One region of the Thalassotalea castellviae genome, then DNA from elsewhere that is predicted to be linked to it. Evidence: riboswitches for the same ligand, from Rfam matches in the RefSeq annotation. Region 1 holds a riboswitch; the other holds the start of a gene.
The links. A riboswitch is a leader RNA that binds a small molecule or an ion and turns the genes downstream of it on or off. The one in region 1 is predicted to bind thiamine pyrophosphate.
Positions count from the first base shown of each region.

Region 1 (3,396 bases):
TCTAATGTGGCTAATAACTCAGGCCACATTGTTAACGAAGTAAAGCCCATTTCTACTATATTAGGCTCACAACTCATTGACTCGCCTAATGGCGTTAATAAACCACCAGCAGCATAGGCTGCACTTTGTTTAGCTTGTTTGTTGTCCTTGTCAAACAGGCACACTTGATAGCCTTGTCTTGTTAAAGACAAAGCAGTCAGGCGCCCCATTAAACCAGCCCCAACTACCGCTATTTCCATAAAGTATTTTTCCTAAATGATCATTTCGACGAAGGTTTCAGCGTATTCAAAACCGAAAATTATTTCGCGGGTTGATATATTTCACTACCTGATGCCTTAAATTCTGCTGATTTTTCAGCCATGCCTTGCACAGCTTGCTCAAGCTCGGCATTACTGGTTATGAGTTCTTCATCAAGTAATTTGATCGTGATAGATTGATCTTCAATGTCAGCTGCGTAGTCTCGCACTTCTTGGCTTATTTTCATTGAACAGAATTTTGGACCACACATAGAACAAAAATGAGCAACTTTTCCTGACTCTTGCGGCAGTGTTTCGTCGTGATATTCTCGAGCGCGATCAGGATCTAATCCTAAATTAAATTGATCATGCCAACGAAACTCAAATCGCGCTTTAGATAAGGCGTTATCTCGAATTTGCGCACCGGGGTGTCCTTTCGCAAGATCCCCAGCATGTGCGGCTATTTTATAGGTAATTAACCCTTCTTTTACGTCTTCTTTATTTGGTAAACCTAAGTGCTCTTTTGGCGTTACATAACATAACATTGCACAACCATACCATCCAATATTGGCCGCCCCTATGCCTGATGTAATATGGTCATATCCCGGAGCTATATCAGTGGTTAAAGGGCCTAAAGTATAAAATGGCGCTTCACCACAATACGCTAATTGTTGCTCCATATTTTCTTTGATCATATGCAAAGGTACATGCCCAGGCCCTTCTATAATAGTTTGCACATCATGCTTCCAAGCAATTTTAGTTAATTCTCCTAAGGTTTTTAACTCACTAAATTGGGCTTCATCGTTTGCATCCGCAACGGAACCTGGTCTTAAACCATCACCTAATGAAAATGAAACATCATATTTTTTACAAATTTCACAAATATCTTCAAAATGGGTATAGAGGAAATTTTCTTTATGATGTGATAAACACCATTTCGCCATGATCGAGCCGCCACGTGAGACAATACCTGTGACGCGTTTAGCGGTCATAGGCACATATCTCAGTAATACGCCGGCATGAATCGTAAAATAATCAACACCTTGCTCCGCTTGTTCAATTAAGGTATCGCGAAAAATCTCCCAAGTTAAGTCTTCAGCTACGCCGTTAACTTTTTCCAGCGCTTGATAAATTGGTACCGTACCAATGGGCACTGGCGAATTACGAATAATCCACTCGCGCGTTTCATGGATATATCGACCTGTAGATAAATCCATCACGGTATCAGCCCCCCATTTTGTCGACCAAACGAGCTTTTCTACTTCTTCTTCAATCGAAGAAGTAACCGCTGAATTACCTATATTAGCGTTAACTTTAATCAAAAAATTACGACCTATGATCATTGGCTCGGCTTCAGGATGATTGATATTTGAAGGAATAATAGCTCGCCCTCTCGCCACTTCATCTCTAACAAATTCAGGGGTTATTTCATTAGGCATTTGTTCACTGCCTACCACTGCCCCAAAACTTTGACCCGCGTGCTGCTGAGTTAACATTTCGTCATGTAATTGTTGTCGCTTTAGGTTTTCACGAATAGCAATGTATTCCATTTCTGGCGTAATGATACCTTGGCGAGCGTAATGCATTTGTGTAACATTTTTTCCCGGTAATGCTCGGCGTACTTTAGGAAGGTTTTCAAAGCGAATATGATCTAAGCCTTCGTCGGCTAAACGTTTTTGGCTATAACCAGAGGATGCCCCCGTTAATACTTCAGTATCTTCCCTAGCTTCAATCCAAGTGGCGCGTAACTTTGCTAAACCTTTGTGAACATCAATTTGTGTATCTTCATCAGTATAAGGACCAGATGTGTCATAAACACAAATAGGTTGATTAGGCTCTAGTTTTGGATTCTCTTGTGTACCGCCAACGAAAGAATCGGCTAGTGAGATTTCACGCATCCCCACTTTAATGGAGTACAAATTACCTTTAACGTAGATTTTTTTAGAATTTGGAAAACGTTGATTAAAGCAATTTGTTAAAAACTGCTCTGCTTGTTCGCGACGTGCGCGGCGAGTTAATTTAGTCATGGTTCAGCCTTTCGTAAGTTCGCTCAAAAATTGAGCACAAAAGACGGAGTGTAGATATACAGGAGCTTTGTAAAACTAACTGAAAATAGTTAGTGTTTATTCCCTTGTTTCCTTCGCAGATATTAGTCTGAATCAGGTTCTACGGATCCCGCTTTCGCGATCTCAGCCATTACAAAAATGTAAGTGGCACTCCGACAAGTCTCGACGATACTATATGATTAAATTTTATTGCGCAACTGAGAATAAATAACACAAAGTTCTAGCTTAGAAAAAACCATAATTCATTGCTAACCATTGCAAAGATTGAAAATAGGATGACAATAATCGTTTAAATAAGGAAATATACTCACCTAAAAGAAAATTTCAGTTGCTATCTGTGCGTATTTTCATTATCCTCCTTGCCGTTAAATTTGCCTCGATAGCTCAGTCGGTAGAGCAGAGGATTGAAAATCCTCGTGTCCCTGGTTCGATTCCGGGTCGAGGCACCATCATTTAGAACAAGTGTTCTGTTATTCAACAAACATTCGTTCGGTGCCAAGATAAATAATTCAATAGAATAAATTTATCGCACACAAAGCTTTGTGTGCCGACTTAGCTCAGTTGGTAGAGCAACTGACTTGTAATCAGTAGGTCGCCAGTTCGACTCCGGCAGTCGGCACCATTTATCAGATAAGCCCTAACTTCGGTTAGGGCTTCTTTGTATCTATTTTATATGGAACTGGCCTACTGATGAATCAGTCGCTAAGCAGGGTTGGCAGTTCGACTCCGGCAGTCGGCACCATTCATTCAAGCCCTAACTTCGGTTAGGGCTTTTTTGTATCTATTGTATATGAAACTGGCCTACTGATGAATCAGTAGCTAAGCAGGGTTGGCAGTTCGACTCCGGCAGTCGGCACCATTTATCAGATAAGCCCTAACTTCGGTTAGGGCTTTTTTGTATCTATTGTATATGGAACTGGCCTACTGATGAATCAGTAGCTAAGCAGGGTTGGCAGTTCGACTCCGGCAGTCGGCACCATTTTCTACTGTAAAAAAAAAACCTAACATCGCAGTTAAGGTTTTTTCGAATTAAACGGCCAGTTGTTACAAAGGTGTTTTTTGACACTATTGTGATTTTTTATTCTAAGCACTGC
Region 1 is NZ_JAVRIF010000003.1:395,997-399,392, reverse strand. It holds gene thiO (glycine oxidase ThiO) at 1-239, opposite strand, end outside; gene thiC (phosphomethylpyrimidine synthase ThiC) at 299-2,263, opposite strand; TPP riboswitch at 2,355-2,467, opposite strand; tRNA gene RM573_RS08115 (tRNA-Phe) at 2,676-2,751, shown strand; tRNA gene RM573_RS08110 (tRNA-Thr) at 2,849-2,924, shown strand.

Region 2 (3,396 bases), on a different contig from region 1:
GAAATCACTGACAGGGATATTTCAAGAAATATCGATATCGAAAGCGAAATCGATAGCACTGTATCGGAAGAATCTAGAGGAAGTCATACTACTTCTTCATTAGATATATTTTTGACTGGCGAAGCTGACTTTCTTTTTGTTGATGACACTGATGAATTACATCAATATTTATTGAACAAATGGGATGGCAAAGCTGAATTTATTGAAGATGGAATTTACGATATAGAAGTCTCGGTATTAGGGGCTAAAAAGGAGATTATTTTATTTGAAATTAACCATAAACAACGAGCCGTTATGTCTGCAGAAGAGTTTAGAGATCAATATTTGCTACCTGAATTGGCTAAGTTTGACTCTGATTCATCCTATGGAGAGTATTCAAGTTATTTGAACAAAAAATTAGAGCAATAGACAACGCGTTTTTGAGCCTTTTTACTTCTAGAGATAATAACAATTATGGGATTTTTAAATTATCGTTTAAGTAATTTTGCTCGATACCTAATATTTTATTTCGAGCGTTGTTCAAAACTTACCAAGCTGTATTTCCGTGAATATTAGCGCTCTTAAACCAATGTTTTACAGTGAAATCACTAAGTGGTAACTTAATACTAGCTATAGAAGAACACTCTTCATATTAAGAGACAAATAGAAATGGAATTAATTCAAGATGCTATTTTCGCTGTAATTTTCACTGGCTTACCTGTTTATGCTTTTAGCTTTTTGATGGTATTTTTTTCGTATCAAAAAGGTTATTTGTCGACAAACGTTGCCTTTAAAAATGCCTTTGATAAAAACGATGAGAACCCTTCTCAACTGTCGAAAAAAAATAAGAAAAACCTGCCGTTTTTTCATTCAAAGTGGGTTACCTTTGGCGGCGGATTTTATGGCTTAATTGCCATGCTGACTTTTTTAATTATCGAGATTCTGCAAATTGTTAACTTTTGGTTAGGGGTTTCACGCTGGAAAGACGTGACTGATTTATTCAGCATAGGTGCGCTGATCGCTATGTTCGTTGATTCTTTAAAAAATATGATCACGGCGGCTATATGGTTTACTTACTGGCCAAATAAATTACCGGCTTCTCATTTTATACTCTGGATCCTTATTTGTTATGGTTGTTATCGAGCTGGCGCCTATTCAGCGAAGTATTTTTATATTAATAAACGTTTTCTGCCTATAAAAAACACGAACACTCAGAAAATGTAAGTATAATTTATTCCTAAAAATAGATGTACATTACATTATTAGTTGTTATTATCCTGCTCAAACCAAGGGGTGCATAAAACATTAGTGTTTTTATGCTGAGATGATTGACCCTTACTACCTGATACGGATAATGCCGACGTAGGGATGGTTAACTTATTATTGATCGATCGATCTTTGATAATTTGCTCTCTATTGTATTATTCGATTAATAATATGAGAGCCACATGAATCTAGTTAAATCTTCACTCGCTATTCTTACATCTTTTAGTTTTTTATCTGCAAATGCGTATGCTTCTGAGCAAGAGGAAGCCATTGAAAGCATTACGGTTACTTCAAACTTTAAACAACAATCCCTTGCCCAAGCACCTACCAGTATTGCTGTTGTTACCTCCGAACAAATATTGGCACAAGGCGACCAGCATTTTGAAAATGTATTAGCAAGTGTGGCTAATGTTAATTTTTCGGGCGAATCTTCTCGTCCTAAATTTTTGCAAATACGTGGCGTAGGCGAACGTTCTCAATACAGTGGGGCGCCTAATTCTTCGGTAGGTTTTATTGTTGATGATATCGACTTATCTGGCTTAGGCATGGCAGCGAGTATGTATGATGTTAACCAAGTAGAAGTGTTGCGCGGCCCACAAGGTACTCGTTTTGGTGCGAATGCATTGGCGGGCATGGTGTATATTCAGTCTAATGCTCCTTCAGATGTGTCAGAACATGGTATTAAAACTTCGTTTGGTAACGATGATTTAATAAACGTCGCTGGTTTTAGCACAGGCGCATTAAGTGAGCGTTTAAATTATCGCGTGAGCATAGAGCAACACCAACAAAATGGTTTTAGAGACAACTTATTTTTAGCTAAAGACGACACCAATGGTATTGATGAGCTAAGCGGTAAGTTGAAACTTGCTTACCAAGCAAGTGACGAATTAACGGTTGATTTTACCTTGTTATTTGCTGATATGGACAATGGGTACGATGTTTGGACATTAGACAATAATGGTTTTGATACTCTCACTGACCATCCTGGTATCGATAAACAAAAATCGTCTGGTAGCTCGTTAAAATTTAATTATTCGGGCTTTACTTCGGCTGAATTAACGGCAATTTCAAGCTTTACTAGCACAGATCATCATAATGCCTTTGATGGTGATTGGGCGAATGCTAACTATTGGGCAGAGAAAAGCTGTACAGATTATTATGATGAAAATGGCAATGGTGATGACAGCGATCAAATCCCGTGTGTGTATGAATATTTATGGGATAAAGAGGCAGATAGAGACGTTTGGTCACAAGAAATTCGTTTGAATAATAAATCAAGCCATAAAATATTTAACCAGACAACGGATTGGTTAGCAGGAATTTATGTGAGCAAGTTAGACGAAGAGAATGATCTTGAGTCTTATTACAATGGTTGGGAAGATGAAATATTAGTGTCTCAATATCAAGCTAAAAATATGGCAATATTTGCTCAGCTAGACAGCACTTTGTCAGAAGACTATCAGTTATCGGTAGGTTTACGGGTTGAAAATAGAGACAGCGATTATATTGATAGCGAACAAGACAGTTTTTCTCCAAGTGAAACCATGTGGGGTGGTCATATTGCTCTAAGTAAAGCACTAAATAACGACCATAACGCCTATGTTCGCATTGCTAAGGGTTATAAAGCGGGTGGTTTTAATATGGGTTTACCGGCTGAGTTAAGCCAATTTAAAGAGTTTGATACTGAAACCTTGCTCAACTACGAATTTGGTCTAGATTCGTCGTATTTGAATAATAAGATTCATTCTCGCGTCGCTTTTTTCTACATGGACAGAAAAGACCAGCAAGTCAACGCATCGCAACAAGATCCAAATAACCCGCAACGTTTTACTATTTATACTGCTAACGCAACGAGTTCAACTAGTTACGGAGCAGAGCTTGATTTAACTTGGCAAGTGACCGCTAATTTGAATGTATATGCTACATTGGGGTATTTAGATGCTCGTTATGATAACTATGCGTATTTTGATAAATACGGGTCAACTATTGATATTTCTGATAGAACTTTAGCTCATGCTCCTAAAAACACGTATAGCTTAGGTGGAAGTTATATAAGTGATTCTGGTGTGTTTGTTAACGTTTCAACTTCGGGCAAAAGCAGCTTTTACTTCTCAGATAGTCATTCTGAAAAATCGTCAAGTAATCAATTGA
Region 2 is NZ_JAVRIF010000005.1:154,222-157,617, reverse strand. It holds gene RM573_RS10860 (hypothetical protein) at 1-408, shown strand, start outside; gene RM573_RS10855 (hypothetical protein) at 649-1,203, shown strand; TPP riboswitch at 1,259-1,365, shown strand; gene RM573_RS10850 (TonB-dependent receptor) at 1,428-3,396, shown strand, end outside.
Region 2: it holds a riboswitch for thiamine pyrophosphate, as region 1 does, so the genes downstream of both, RM573_RS10850 (TonB-dependent receptor) here and thiC (phosphomethylpyrimidine synthase ThiC) in region 1, are expected to answer to the same signal.